Regions from separate parts of the Rhodococcus sp. Eu-32 genome, predicted to be linked through region 2. Evidence: predicted binding sites of a transcription regulator. Region 2 holds the regulator's gene; the other holds the start of a gene.
The links. The regulator LexA, encoded in region 2, represses DNA repair genes until DNA is damaged. The targets are predictions, from matches to a motif close to CGAACANNTGTTCG.

Region 1: the regulator LexA is predicted to act here: its motif matches at 3,630-3,643, upstream of DK926_RS25190 (DUF222 domain-containing protein).

Annotation. Positions count from the first base shown of each region.
Region 1 is NZ_QGNK01000033.1:23,010-30,709, forward strand. Features, by position in the region: gene DK926_RS25180 (glucarate dehydratase family protein) at 1-726, shown strand, start outside; gene DK926_RS25185 (LysR substrate-binding domain-containing protein) at 810-1,703, shown strand; gene DK926_RS25190 (DUF222 domain-containing protein) at 1,939-3,597, opposite strand; gene DK926_RS26820 (hypothetical protein) at 3,715-3,852, shown strand; gene DK926_RS25195 (VOC family protein) at 3,932-4,366, opposite strand; gene DK926_RS25200 (universal stress protein) at 4,380-4,775, opposite strand; gene DK926_RS25205 (2-hydroxyacid dehydrogenase) at 4,772-5,767, opposite strand; gene DK926_RS25210 (ABC transporter substrate-binding protein) at 6,099-7,679, shown strand; gene DK926_RS25215 (ABC transporter permease) at 7,688-7,700, shown strand, end outside.
Region 2 is NZ_QGNK01000030.1:11,875-19,574, reverse strand. Features, by position in the region: gene DK926_RS24505 (acyl-CoA dehydrogenase family protein) at 24-1,166, shown strand; gene lexA (transcriptional repressor LexA) at 1,333-2,124, opposite strand; gene DK926_RS24495 (hypothetical protein) at 2,408-2,740, shown strand; gene nrdR (transcriptional regulator NrdR) at 2,916-3,380, shown strand; gene hrpA (ATP-dependent RNA helicase HrpA) at 3,370-7,263, opposite strand; gene DK926_RS24480 (aminotransferase class III-fold pyridoxal phosphate-dependent enzyme) at 7,387-7,700, shown strand, end outside.

The sequences.
Region 1 (7,700 bases), on a different contig from region 2:
ATCGGCGAGTATGGTTTCGGAGCGATCAAGGTGAAGGGTGGAGTGTTTCCGCCCGACGAGGAGATCGCGGGAATCAAAGCATTGCGGGAAGCCTTCCCGGAACTGCCGCTGCGGCTCGATCCGAATGCCTCCTGGACGGTCGACACGTCCATCAGGGTGGCCGGCGAACTCGACGGCATCGTCGAATACCTGGAAGACCCGACGCCCGGGCTCGACGGCATGGCCGAGGTGGCACGAGAGGCGAAAATGCCTCTCGCCACCAACATGTGTGTCGTCGCATTCGATCAGCTCAAGCCTGCTGTACTGCGAGATTCGGTGCAGGTCGTACTGTCCGACCATCACTACTGGGGCGGTCTGCAGCGTTCTCGTCTGCTTGCGGGCGTGTGCGACAACTTCGACATGGGCTTGTCGATGCACTCCAACAGCCACCTGGGGATCAGCCTCGCCGCGATGGTGCATCTGGCGGCGGCGACGCCGAATCTGACGTACGCATGCGACACGCACTGGCCGTGGAAGACCGAGGACGTCGTCAAGCCCGGGGTTCTCGGGATCGTCGACGGCGCCGTCGCCGTTCCCACCGGGCCGGGACTCGGCATCGAGATCGACGACGACGCGCTCGCCGCGTTGCATCGGCAGTATCTCGACTGCGGTCTGCGGGACCGCGACGACACCGGGTACATGAAGAGCATCGACCCGAGTTTCGAGAACACCAGCCCCCGCTGGTAACTGATCGGCGATGGCCGCTCGTAGGTTAAGTTGATACCCGACCTGACCACGAGCGGCTTTCTTCGAAATCAGGAGTGAATGAATTGTTCTCGCTCAACAGGCTCACGTGCTTCATCGCGGTCGCCGAGGAACTTCACTTCGGCCGCGCCGCCGAGAGACTGCACATGACGCAGCCGCCGCTCAGTCGGCAAATACAGCAGCTCGAGAACGAGGTCGGCGTCCAGCTCATCGACCGCACCAGCCGTTCCGTGACGCTGACGGCGGCAGGCGTCGCGTTCCTTCCCGACGCCCGCCGGATCGTGCACCTGGCCGAAGGCGCAGTACTGACCGTGCGACGCGTCCCCACCGGCGATCTCGGTACCGTCACAGTCGGATTCACGGGCGCCTCCGCGCATGCGGTGTTGCCGCAGCTGCTTGAGAAAGCGAGAGAGCAGCTTCCCGACGTCAAAGTGGTTCTGCGCGAGATGGTCTCGGCGGTACAGATGGAGTCACTGGCGATCGGCGACATCGACCTCGGTCTTGCCAGGCCTCCGTTGAACAGGCCGGGCATCTCGTCCCGACCGGTGCTGCACGAGTCGTTCGTCGCCGCCCTTCCGGAATCGCACCCGCTCGCGCAGCACGACAAGTTGACGATCGAGGAATTCGACGACCAGCCGATCGTCATGTACTCGCCCGTCGATGCCCGGTACTTTCACGAGTTGCTGATCAGCACGTTCACCGTCGTCGGCGTCACGCCGCGGTACGTGCAGTACGTGACGCAGGTGCACACGATGTTGGTGCTGGTGCGCTCGGGAATCGGAATGGCACTGGTTCCCTCCTCGTCGAGGACCATGCAGCCTGAAGGCGTCGTGTTCCGGCCTATCGACACGACGCCGAAGCGACCGGTCGAGCTACACGCCGCCTGGCGGCCGGACAACGAGAACCCAGCGTTGCACAGATTCATGTCGGACGTCCTGCCTGCACGGGAATGGAGCTGACGGGGTGGGCTGGGGTTGGACTGACTCGGGCCCGGCTGGCGGGTGGGACTGACGCGGCTGGCGGGTTGGACGGGCACGGCTGGCGGGTGGGACGGGCACGGCTGGCGCGTTGGACTGACGCGGACTGACTCGGGCCCGGCTGGCGGTATCTGCGTCCAGGCATGACTGTGAGCGGTGCAGATTTCGCTCTGCACCGCTCGTGGAATCGTTTCGCGCAGGACAACGCGCGCCGAAGCTACGGCTCCGGGTTCTCCGGCTCGGAGTACAGATACTCCTGCGGATGGTGGTAGTGATTCACCATGCCGCGGCGATCCGGGTCGACGGATTCGGGTGGGTGCCACTGAGTTCGGCCCGGCTGGGGATGATCGGGGCCTGTCGTCGTCGTGGCCCAGTCGTTCGGACCGTCGCCGACGAGCGGATGGTGCAGGTCGCAACCGAAGGTGAGGGAGTCGATGTCGGTCTCGCCTCCGGTGGCCCACTCGTTCAGGTGGTGTACTTGGCACCAGGTCGCAGGACGGGTGCACATCGGGAACGTGCATCCCCGGTCTCGAGCCATCAGAACGATCCGCTGGTCCGCCGACGCGAGGCGCTTCGAGCGGCCGAGGTAGAGGGCCTGTCCGTCGTCGTCGAAAATCGCCAGGTAGTGGTGCGCGTGCGACGCCATCCGTATCGCATCGCGGACGGTCACCAGCGAACCGGTGCCCGTGACAGCATGCCCCGACGCGGTTTCCAGGTCCTTCGCCGTCATCGTGATCACTGCCGTCACCGGTAGGCCTCGGTGCTGGCCCAGATTCCCCGACGCCAGCATCTGACGCAGCACCGCCTTCATCGCATCGTGGTTTCGCTGGCCCTGGTTGCGCATATCCCGTCCGGCCCGGCGCTTCTCGTCCTCGGAGTTCACCGAGTCGCGGGCAGAAGCAGGATGATCCGCGGGGCCGGATTCGCTACCGGGGCTGTCGGAGTCCGCGGAACCGGACTCGCTACTGGGGCTGTCGGAGTCCGCGGAACCGGACTCGCCACCGGGGCTGTCGGAGTCCTCGTCACGGTCGAACAACGTCGGTTCGTCGTTCGACGTGTCGCTCGGGTCGTCCTCTGCGACTGGCTTCGGCTCGTCCGGGTTGCAGTTCCCCGCCTTCGCGTACTTGGCCAAAATCGGTTCGAGGTATGCACGGAACTCTGCGTCGATGACGAAGCTGCCCTTGCTGAGTCCGTCCTTGCCCTGCCGCCCGAGCCGGAAGAAGCACTTCGCTATCGAATCCTTCTCGTCCTTCAGCGTTCCGTCCGGATCCAGAAGCGCGTGCAGCCGCGCTGCGGCCACTCGAAGCTGTTCGGGCGTAACCTGTTTCGCCAGATCGGACAACAGGATCTCGGACTGGACCTTCGAATCGTGATCCACTGCTCCCGGCAGATCCTTGAAGAATTCGTCGATGACGGTGACGTGGGCGGCGTCGATGTGCCCGTCGCGGTGAGCCTCGGCAGTCGTCGGGTACTGCGGCTCCAGCTTCTCTCCCGTCAGCGCACGACCGTCGGCGATCTTGGCCGCGATCTTGATGCGCTTGCCTGCGACACTCGGGTCGACGAGCAACAAACTCGCCAACCGCGACGCATTCGTCCTGTCAGGAAGCACTGCCAGACCGTCGTTTTCGATCAGTTCGGTCAGCCAGGTGTGCGAGGTGCCGTACATCGCCCGAGAAAGCTTCTCCATCCGCACCAGAAGGGCACGGCGGTCGGCATCGTCGAGCATGCTCGTATCCACGTCCGCGACCGAATTCCACGCATTCTCCATGGATTCGACAGCAGCCAGGAGGGAGGCGTCGGAAATCGGCAGCACTGCCCGTGCGCTCGCAACCCCCACGTCATCGGCAAGGCCGGCGACACTCTCCCCCGAAAGCATGAACCCACACTAACCCAAGTTTTGCACTTTGTCGAACACTTGTTCGATAGCGGCTCCGCTGAGGCCCGCTAACGAAATGGGTCGACAGGACGACATAGAGTTGACACCCGGGGCGACATGACCTCGCTACGGGGCGTTGCGGCACCACGACAGCACTACGAAAGGAACACCCCTCACATGCTCGGCATCCTGTTCTCCCTCATCAACGACGCCATCGCAATCTTCACCAACGGCTCGAATCTCGGCTGGTGGTGACGTCCGTCCGCTGAGACGCAGTGAGCCCCCGACCTCGTATCGAGGCGGGGGCTCAGTCGTGGATGGACCCGAGACCTGGTCAGTCCAAGCAGAATTCATTGCCCTCGATGTCCTGCATCACTATGCAGGACTCGTCGACGCCGTCCGCGTGCTGAACTCGAACCTGCGTCGCACCGAGCGCGACCAGACGGGCTGACTCCGCCTCCAACACGCCGAGCCGCTCGTCACCTTCGAGTCCTGTCCCGACACGGACGTCGACGTGCACCCGATTCTTGACGACCTTGTCCTCGGGCACGCGTTGGAAGAACAGCCTCGGCCCGGCGCCGGTCGGATCGACGCATCCGGGACCGCGTCCCTGTGACGCGACGGGCAGGGTGGCGTCGTAATCGGTCCATGACGCGAACCCGTCAGGCGGGGTCGGTACGACGTACCCCAGAACCTCGCACCAGAAGTGCGTCAGCCGCTCTGGATCCGACGCGTCGAACGTGATCTGGACCTGCCTGACGTGAGCCATGAGGCCACTCCAGTCAGCGCGGCAACCCCACCGGCGGCTTGACGGCCGTCACCGGACATTGCGCTTCGAGGATGACACGCTGAGAGATGCTGCCCATCAACAGCTTTCCGACGGGTGAGCGACGACGGATCCCGATGACGAGAAGTTGTGTCCCTTCGACGTACGACAGGTCGATCAGGTTGTCTGCGTGCGATCGTCCCGGCTCGTTGTCGTGGATCTTCACCGCGACGCCCAGCCCGCCCGCTTCGTCGCGAGCGGATTCGACGGCGGCACCGAATGCGGCGTCGGCAGCGCTGTCCTCCTCGGCCACGATGATCAGATCCGTTCCACGCTGCACCGCCTCGGCGAACGCGAATGGCAACGCGCCCTTGCCTTCTGCTGTCGGCGAATAGCCGACGACGACGGTCATCGCGTCACCGGCGTCGTCAGCGTGCCGTCGGCCAGGAACTGATCGAGATTCTGCAATGTCAACGCCTCCATGGCGGCTCGGGTTTCCACTGTTCCGCTACCGACGTGCGGAAGCAGCACGACGTTGTCCAACGCCAGCAAGGCCTCGGGGACAGCGGGCTCGTTCGCGAACACGTCCAGCCCCGCCCCGGCGAGTCGGCCGTCGGTGAGACGTTCGACAAGAGCGTCCTCGTCGACGACGCTTCCCCGCGCGATGTTGATCAGGTAACCCTGCGGACCCAGGGCATCGAGGACGTCGGCGTCGACGAGATGTCGCGTTCCCTTTCCGCCCGACGCTGCGACTATCAGAACGTCGACGGCGCCCGCGAGAGCAGCCGGCGTCGAGAAGTACGTGTGCGGCGAACCGTCGACCTCGTTCCGGTTGTGATAGCTGATGGCACAACGGAAACCGACGAGGCGATCTGCGATGGCAGTACCGATCCGACCGAGTCCGATGATGCCCACTCTCTTTCCGGTGACCTGACGCGTCAGAGGTGTGTTGCCGTCGGAGATCCAGCGGCCCGCGCGGACGTAGCGGTCGGAGAACGACACCTGCCGCAATGCGTCGATCACCAACCCGATGGCGAGATCTGCGACGCAGTCGTTCAGCACGTCGGGAGTGTTGCTGACGCCGATGCCGCGCTGCGCGGCTGCGTCGACGTCGGTGGTGTCGTACCCGACGCCGAAGTGAACGATCGCGCCGAGGTTGGGCAGATGCGACATCAACTCCGCGTCGACGCCCGTGCGCCCCGAAGTGACCGCCGCAGTGATCGACTCACCGTGCTGAGAGAAGAAAGTCGCACGCTCGGAAGGCTCGGGAAGCACGAGGGCGTCGTAGTCGCCGGTAAGTGTGTCCATGAGTGACGGCTTCAATGGCCCGACTCGGAGCACCCTCCCGCTGCTGCGCGAATCACTCTGCACAACACCGTCTTTCGCCTTCTCGACTGTCGTCATTCGAAACTCCTCGCCGGGCCGGGGACGTGCGCGTTTTCTGGTACGTTATGTCGCCCGTCGGATACCTGTCCAACACGTAAATAACATGGATTGATACCCAAACGGCATGACCGAGCCTGGGTCGCAAGCATGGGTCACCTAACCACACCTCGTTCTACCAGGTCAGATGCCCTGCGCTGTGAGCTTGGTGGCTTACGAAAGCCCGATGTGACCCACGAAACTCCCTGCATACGGCGTCGACGCCTGTTGACGGCCCTACACCCCCCTCATAACGTGTGGCTACCGTCACACGCGGCGACAGCCCGTCACATTCTCCCCTTTGGAGGCCCCCATGAGCCCTGCACTCGAAGTGCAGCAGGGACGGACCACGCGCACCGCGATCACCATCGCTGGCGCACTTACGTTTTCGATGATCGCCACCGGATGCACGGTCGCGAACTCCGGCGCCGGCACGGCGGCGAGCGCAGATACTTTACGGATCGTCCTGCAGGAAGAACCTCCGACGCTGGAAGCCTGCGACGTGTCCATGACCTCCATCGGGGTGGTCACTCGGTCCAACATCACCGAACCGTTGATGGAGCGGAACCCGAGCGAAGGCACACTCGAACCGAAGCTCGCCGACTCCTGGACCCAGGTCTCCGACCGCGAGTGGACGTTCGCGCTGCACCCCGGAGTGACCTTCAGCGACGGCAGCCCGTTCGAGGCGGAGGACGCGGCGCACTCGATCGAGAGAGCCGTCAACTCGGACCTCGGATGCAACGTCGAGGGCTACGTCTTCGGCGACGCCGACCTCGACGTCCGCATCGTCGATCCGCTGACGATCAGCGTCGCCGCGCCTGCTGCCGACCCCATTCTCCCGCTCAAGCTGTCGTTCATCGAGATGGTGCCGCGGACGTACAGCATGACCGAACGCGTCCGCGAGCCGATCGGTACGGGCCCGTACGTCATCGACAACTGGGAATACGGACAGCGCCTGTCGTTGATCCGCAACGAGACGTACTGGGGCGACAAGCCGGACTACGCCCGCGCCACCTACCAGTGGCGTAGCGAGGGCAGCGTGCGCGCCTCGATGGTCTCCAACGGCGAGGCCGAGATCGCGACGTCACTCGGACCGGAGGACGGCGCAGGCGACCTCGGAGTCTCGTACCCCAACAACGAGACGACGGCTGTTCGCATCCAGCTCGAAGAGCCCCCTCTCGACGACATGCGAGTGCGTCAAGCGATCAATTACGCGGTCAACCGCGACGGCATCGTCGACGCGTTGTTCCAGGGCCTCGGAAAGCCTGCCGCGCAGCTGATCTCGGACGGCGTCATCGGATACAACGACGAGTTGACCCCGTGGCCGTACGACCCCGAGAAGGCACAGCAACTCATCGACGAAGCCCGCGCCGACGGCGTTCCCGTCGACGCCCCCATCCGGCTGATCGGACGGACCGGGCAGTTCCCCAAGGTCAACGAGACACTCGAAGTCGTCCAGCATGCACTGTCGAAGATCGGCATGAACGTCTCCATCGAGATGACGGACTCCGCCGGCACCGCCGAGTACCAGGAACGTCCGTTCCCGAACGTCGGGCCGTATCTACTCGTCATCCAGCACGGCAATCAGGCAGGCGACGCGGCGTTCACCGCCGATCAGTACCTGAAGAGCGACGGCTTCCAGAGCGCCGGTGGCACAGCGGAATTCGACGAGCGTGTCGACGAGGCCGCGGCCCTCACCGGGGATGCGCGTCAGGAAGCGTACGAACAGCTCTTCGCCGACGAGCCCGCGGACATCATGCAGATGGCGTTCATCGCCCATATGGAAGGTGTTCTCGCCAAGGCGGACTCGGTCGACTACACACCCAACTCCGCAACCGTCGACGAGATGCATCTCGCAGCGATGACGCGCGTCGACTCCACCGAAACGGACTGAGGCCGAACATGTTCAGATTCC
Region 2 (7,700 bases):
CAGTACCGATGAGGAGTGATGAAGTGGAACGCACCCTGTTCGATCCGGAGCACGATCTCTTCCGCGAGTCGTACCGCAAGTTCCTCGAACAACACGTCGCTCCGAATCACGCGACGTGGGAAGAGCAGAACATCGTCGACCGTGACGTGTGGGTCGAAGCCGGAAAGCAAGGCTTTCTCGGTATGGCCGTGCCCGAGGAGTACGGCGGCGGGGGAGTCGAGGACTTCCGGTACAACTCCATCGTCACCGAGGAGACGACCAGGGGTGGCTACAGCGGCATCGGCTTCACACTGCACAACGACGTCGTCGCGCCGTACCTGATCAAGCTCACCAACGAGGAGCAAAAGAAGCGGTGGCTGCCCGGATTCTGTTCGGGCGAACTGATTTCCGCGATCGCGATGACCGAGCCCGGCACCGGCAGCGACCTGCAGGGCATCAAGACCAAAGCCGTTCGTGACGGTGACGAGTGGGTGCTGAACGGGTCGAAGACGTTCATCACCAACGGAATCAACGCCGACATCGTCATCGTCGTCGCGTGCACCGATCCGGACAAGGGCGCGCAGGGCTTCAGCCTGCTCGTCGTCGAACGGGACATGCCCGGCTTCGAACGCGGCCGCAATCTCGACAAGATCGGCATGAAGGCGCAGGACACCGCCGAACTCAGCTTCACCGACGTTCGAGTGCCTGCTGCGAACCTGCTCGGCGAAGAAGGCATGGGCTTCATCTACCTCATGCAGAACCTCCCGCAGGAGCGACTGTCCATCGCCGTCGTCGCTGCCGCCGCCATGGAGTCCGCGCTCGACATGACAATTCAGTACTGCCGCGACCGCAAGGCGTTCGGCAAGTCGATCGGCAAGTTCCAGAACACCCGCTTCGTACTGGCCGAACTGGCCACCGAGACCACGGCGACCCGCATCATGGTCGACAAGTTCATCGAACTGCTCAACGCCGGAACGCTGACGGTGCAGGAAGCTGCGATGGCCAAGTGGTGGACGACCGAGAACCAGGTCAAGCTGATCGATCGGTGCCTGCAGCTGCACGGCGGCTACGGCTACATGAAGGAATACCCGATCGCCAAGGCGTACATGGACTCACGCGTCCAGACGATCTACGGCGGCACCACCGAGATCATGAAGGAGATCATCGGGCGCGGGCTGGACCTGTAGTTCCGCCTTCCCGTCCTTTCTCTTTCCCGGCCGAGGGTGACATTCGGTCACTCCGAGTGACCGGAAGGCCACATTCGCTCCGGCCGGGATGCGGCCCGGACGACAGCACGAAGCCCGCGCTCACCGAGTACGACCTCGGTGGACGCGGGCTTCGTCGTTCGTGGAATCAGAGCTTGCGCATCACGGTGACGACCTTGCCCAGGATTGCGGCGTCGTTGCCCGGAATGGGTTCGAACAATGGGTTGTGCGGCATGAGCCAGATATCGCCCTTCGACCGCTTGAACGTCTTCACGGTGGCCTCGCCGTCGATCATCGCCGCGACGATGTCGCCGTTGTCGGCCACGCTCTGCTGCCGTACGACCACCCAGTCGCCGTCGCAGATCGCGGCGTCGATCATCGACTCGCCGACGACCTTGAGAAGGAACAACGACCCCTGGCCGACGAGTTCGCGGGGCAGCGGAAAGACGTCCTCGACGGCTTCCTCGGCGAGAATCGGGCCACCGGCGGCGATACGTCCGAGGACGGGCACGAACGTGGGTGTCGGCAGCTGATCCTCGGCGGCAGCCGAACCGTCGGCGACGGCGGCTGCGTGATCGGCCTGCACCTCGTCGAGTCCGCGAACATCCACCGCACGGGGACGGTTCGCGTCACGGCGCAGGAATCCCTTGCGTTCGAGCGTCCGCAGCTGATGGGCGACCGACGACGTCGACGTCAGACCGACCGCGTCACCGATCTCACGGATGCTCGGCGGGTACCCGCGCTCGGTGACCGATGCGCGAATGACCTCGAGTACCTTGCGCTGACGCTCCGTGAGCCCCGCGTTGATGTCGGTGCCTTCTCCTTCGAAGGCCTTCGCCGTCGGCACGGCGGCAGGCTTGCCCGCCGAACTCTTGCCGGCAGACCTGGATCCGGCGGACTTCGGTGCCGGTGTAGACCCTGACGAGGTCTCGTCCTTCATACGTGCATCCTCCTGCCGTCTCGGCGTGCGTTGCCGATGCTGGTGTGGCTGTCGCCTGTGGTTCTGTGACGCCATTTCGAGTGGTGCCGGTGTGACGTGTGGTTTCTGACACGAATCTAGCCCGTCGACGCTGTTCGATCAAACATCTGTTCGATCCGTGTCGCATTTTCTACTGACTTTGTCGGACCCGCGTGATAGAACTTCGAACAAGCGTTCATCGAACGCCTGATCGAATGGAACGAAGGCAAGTGTTCGATCATCGTCGACAGCAGTGGAGATCTCGATGAGCATCACGGTTTCAGACCCTCGGGTGGTCCGCCCGGTCGCGCGTCCCTCCCGTCGACGCGCAACGCCCGCGCGACGTCGCTACGTGCACTCGGCCCCGTCGGCACATCAGCCGTCGTCGATGGGTGCGTACGCGGACTCGTGCGTCGAAGAACGCCGTTCCGATCAGTCGATCTCGTGGCAGGCCACCGTGGCAGGCGTCGTGGGTACCGCAGTGGTGATCCTCGCGCTGGTCGGGCTCGCCAACCTCCGCGCGGGGCAGCTCGAACCGGCGTCGCAGCCGCCCAGTCAATCGGTGGAGCACGTCGTACCGTCGGCCACGGGAGAATGATCTCGTCATGTCGCCGGTGGTCGGCTTTCCGTCCCAGACGGGTGATCGAGTTCAGCACGTAGCGCTCCGAGTATTCTCGGAGCCTGCACCTCCCGTGCGTCCTAGGTGTTTCACGGGTCCTCCGCGTTCGACCGGTGATGGCGGGGAGTGCATCGGCTACGACGGAGGCTCCGACATGCATTGCCCGTTCTGCAGGCACCCTGATTCGCGCGTGGTGGATTCCCGCGAGGCGGACGAAGGCCAGGCGATTCGTCGGCGTCGGTCGTGCCCGGAATGCGGTCGTCGGTTCACCACCGTCGAAACAGCGGTCCTCGCGGTCGTGAAGCGCAGCGGCGTCACCGAGCCGTTCAGCCGCGAGAAGGTCGTCAAAGGTGTGCGGCGCGCGTGCCAGGGCCGGGATGTCGACAACGACGCGTTGAACCTCCTGGCTCAGCAGGTGGAGGACGCGGTTCGTGCGTCCGGATCCGCCGAAATTCCCAGCCACGAGGTCGGATTGGCCATTCTCGGCCCACTCCGCGATCTCGACGAAGTAGCCTACTTGCGCTTCGCGTCCGTGTACCGATCCTTCAGCTCGGCCGAGGATTTCGAGAAGGAGATCCTCGAATTGCGCGCGCATCGCGAGGCCGGCGTCAGCGACTGACTGCGTCCATCGCCTTCATGATTCGTTTCTCGGACACCGGATAGGCAGTTCGAATCCCCTGCGCGAACAGGCCGATGCGAAGTTCCTCGATAGACCAGAACACGTCCTGGACGGCCGAACTCCTCTGTCGTGCCTCGGGTAGCGACTTCAGCAGGCGGTCGTACGCGTCGTAGACGCGATCCAGCACATCCATGCCCGCATCGTCACGAGACGCGCTGCTCGGCAACGACTTCAGGCGAGCGGTTGCGCCCTGCAGGTAGCGAGGAATGTCCGCGAGACGAGCGGACCCGAACTCGAAGACGAAGCCGTCGAACACCAGACCGTCGAGTTGCTCACGGACGTCGTCGGCGGCATCGCCCTTCTTCGTGTCCAGGATCGATCGAAGTTCCATCGCGGCAGTCAGAATCGGCCGCACGAGCGCGACGATCCGGGACGTGCGGGCTGCGGTGTCTGCGTTGACCGCCTTCGACAGTGCGGCGAACTTCTCGGGGCTGCGCACCGGACCGCCGTGCGCCATCATCGCTTCGTCGACGGCGGTTCGGCGGCAGTCCTCGAGCAGTGCCTCGACGCTGCCGTACGGGTTCTGTCCGAGCGCGAGACGTTCCTTCGTCGGAATGCCCGCGAGCAACGCTTTGGTGCCCCGGGGCGCGGACTCGAGCAGGAGGGCGCGTGTTCCGTCCCGCATCGACGCGCGCTGCTGAGCGGGTGTGCTCAACACACGCACGGCCACACCACCGTTCTCGGGAACGAGCGCGGGGTAGCCCGTGACGGTCTGCCCGCCGACGGACCGGGTGACGGTGTCCTCCAACGTGCCGAGCGAGGACGACGTCCAGGCCAGTGTCGGTGCGCGTTCGGCCTGTCCGACGGCACTTGCGACCTCGCGATCGACGCGCGGCGACAACGTCTTTCGCAGCCGAACCAGGTCCTTGTCGGAGCCGAGAACGGTGCCGCTCCCGTCGACCGCGACGAAGGTCATGTGCAGATGCGGCGGCAACGACGCCACGTCGAAGTCCGTCGGGTCGATGCGGCACGCGCCGAGGCGGGAAAGCTCCCTCGCGAGGGCCGTGACGACGGGCTCCGACCTGGGCTTCATCGACCTCAATGCCGCAGCGGCGAAATCCGGTGCCGGAACGACGTTGCGACGCAGTGCCTTCGGAAGAAGCTTGATGAGTGTCGCCACCAACTCGGCGCGCATACCGGGGACCAGCCAGTCGAAGCCCACGGGCTGCACCTGCGCGAGGAGCGCGATCGGAATGCGGGCGGTGACGCCGTCCGCCTCCGATCCCGGTTCGAACTGGTACGTGAGTGGGAATTGAATTTCGCCCTGTCGCCACGCATCCGGGTAGTCCCCACCGAGGACCGAGGCCGCGTCGGGGTTGACGACAGTGGCAGCGGTGAAGTCCAGAAGTTCCGGAGCGGCCTTGCGCGCCTTTTTCCACCACGTGTCGAAGTGGCGTGCCGACACCGCCTCTTTTCCGACTCGGGCGTCGTAGAAGTCGAACAGTGCGTCGTCGTCGACGACGATGTCACGCCGTCGAGCTCGGTTCTCGAGTTCTCCGACGTCCTCGAGCAGCGTGCGGTTCTTGTGGAAGAACGGATGCTGTGTCTTCCACTCACCCTGTACGAGAGCATGTCTGATGAACAGTTCGCGCGAGATCTCCGGGTCGATGCGGTGATAGTTCACCGGACGTCCCGTCACGAGCGGGATGCCGTACAGCGTGACACGCTCGTAGGCCATCGCGGTCTGTCGTTTGATGGACCAATGCGGTTCGGAGTACGTCCGCTTCACCAGATGCGGGGCGAGGCGTTCGGCCCATTCGGGTTCGATGCGGGCGGCCATCCGGCCCCACAATCGCCCCGTCTCGACCAATTCGGCTGCCATCACCCAACGCGGCGGTTTCTTGAACAACCCCGATCCGGGGAAGATCGCGAAGTGGGTACCGCGGGCGCCGAGAAACTCACGCTTCTCGCCCTCGCGTAGTCCGATATGCGACAGCAGACCGGACAGCAACGCTTGGTGCAGTGCCACCGGAGTGCTTTCGTTCTCGGGGACGGTCCAGCCGAGTCCGCGCGTGATCTGACGTAGCTGACCGTGCAGGTCTTGCCATTCCCGAATGCGCAGGTAGTGCAGGAACTCGTTACGACACATGCGTCGAAACTGGTTCGACGACAATTCGTTTCGTTGTTCGCGCAGGTACTTCCACAACTCGATGTAGGCGAGGAAGTCGGAGTTCTCGACCGCGAACCGTGCATGCTTCTCGTCGGCAGCCTGTTGATGCTCGGCCGGCCGCTCTCGGACGTCCTGGATCGACAGCGCGGAGACGACGACCAGCGCGTCCGCGAGCGCGCCTGTGGCATTGGCTTCGACGAGCATCCGCGCCATTCGCGGATCGACGGGGAGTTGCGCGAGTTCACGTCCGATCGGGGTGAGCTCCGGTTCGCCGCTCTTCCCGGCCGTGAGCGCTCCCAGCTCTTCGAGAAGTCCGACGCCGTCGCGAATGCTCCGCGGGTCCGGCGGCTCGACGAACGGGAACTGGTCTATCTTTCCGAGGCCGAGGGACGTCATCTGCAGAATCACCGACGCGAGGTTGGTACGCAGGATCTCCGGCTCGGTGAAGTGGGGCCTGGCCTCGAAGTCTTCCTCGGAGTACAGCCGAATGCAGATGCCGTCCGCCACGCGACCGCAACGGCCTGCGCGCTGCCGTGCGGACGCCTGGGAGATCTTCTCGATCGGAAGGCGCTGCACCTTGGTGCGTATCGAGTACCGCGAGATGCGAGCGGTGCCCGGATCCACGACGTAGCGAATGCCGGGCACGGTCAGTGACGTCTCGGCGACGTTGGTGGACAACACGACTCGCCGTCCCGTGTGCGGCGTGAACACCCGGTGCTGCTCGGCCGCGGACAGGCGCGCATACAACGGAACGATCTCGGTGTTGCGTAGTTTCCGGTCCCGCAGTGCATCCGCGGTGTCTCGAATCTCGCGTTCGCCGGACAGGAACACCAGGATGTCGCCGTCGCCCTCGCCGAGCAGCTCGTCGACGGCGTCGCACGTCGCGTCGACGGGATCGAGATCGATCGTCGTGTCGCCGACGTCGACCGACAAAGGGCGATAACGCATCTCGACCGGGAACGTTCGACCGGAGACCTCGATGATCGGGGCCGGAACTCCGTCACGAGCGAAGTGCTGTGCGAAACGTTCGGGGTCGATCGTCGCCGACGTGATGATCACCTTGAGATCGGGGCGGCGGGGGAGGAGCTGAGCGAGGTACCCGAGAATGAAGTCGATGTTCAGGCTGCGTTCGTGGGCTTCGTCGATGATGAGCGTGTCGTACTGTCGCAGCAGCCGGTCGCGCTGGATCTCGGCGAGCAGAATGCCGTCGGTCATCAGTTTGACGAGCGTCGAATCCGAGGACTGGTCGGTGAAACGCACCTTGTAGCCGACAGTTTCGCCGATGTCCTGGCCCACTTCCTCGGCGATGCGTTCGGCGACAGTGCGGGCCGCGAGACGCCTCGGCTGGGTGTGGCCGATGGACCCTCGAACACCGCGGCCGAGTTCGAGGCAGATCTTCGGAATCTGCGTCGTCTTGCCCGATCCGGTCTCACCCGCGACGACGACCACCTGATGCTGCTCGATCGCAGCCGCGATGTCGTCCTTGCGTTGGCTGACCGGAAGAGATTCGGGATATTCGACGACGGGAACTGCCGTGCGACGGTTCGCCACCACGAGCTCGGCGCGCGCGACGTCGCTCTCGATCGCGTTCAGTGCGTCGTCGGTGCGTGCCCGGTCGAGCCGACGACGGAGGCGATGTTCGTCGCGCAGCGTGACACCCTCGAGACGAGCGGTGAGGGTGCGACGACGGTGCGAGACGGTTTCAGTAGACATGCTGCCTTCAGGATAATCGGTCGAACCGACTTCCCCTCGTGTGGTGAACGCCGCGGAACGACTCGGTGCCGAGTGGAGAGACGGCTCATACTCGACGAACGGGGTCCGACTAAGCTCTCGGGCATGTCTACTCCGGCCGAGCCGACCTACGAATCCACCCATTCCGCGCTGTGGCACGGCTTCGCCGACATGGGCGCAGTCACCTCCAAGGGGCCGTTCGTCGTATCGCGCGGCGAGGGTGCCTACATCTGGGATCGTGAGGGCAACAAGTACCTCGATGCCACCGCCGGCCTGTGGTTCACGAACGTCGGGCACGGGCGTCGTGAGATCGCCGACGCCGTCGCAGCCCAGCTCGGGTCGCTGGCGCATTACTCGAACTTCGGCGACTTCGTCCCCGAGACGACACTCGCATTGGCGGAACGACTCGGCGAGATCGC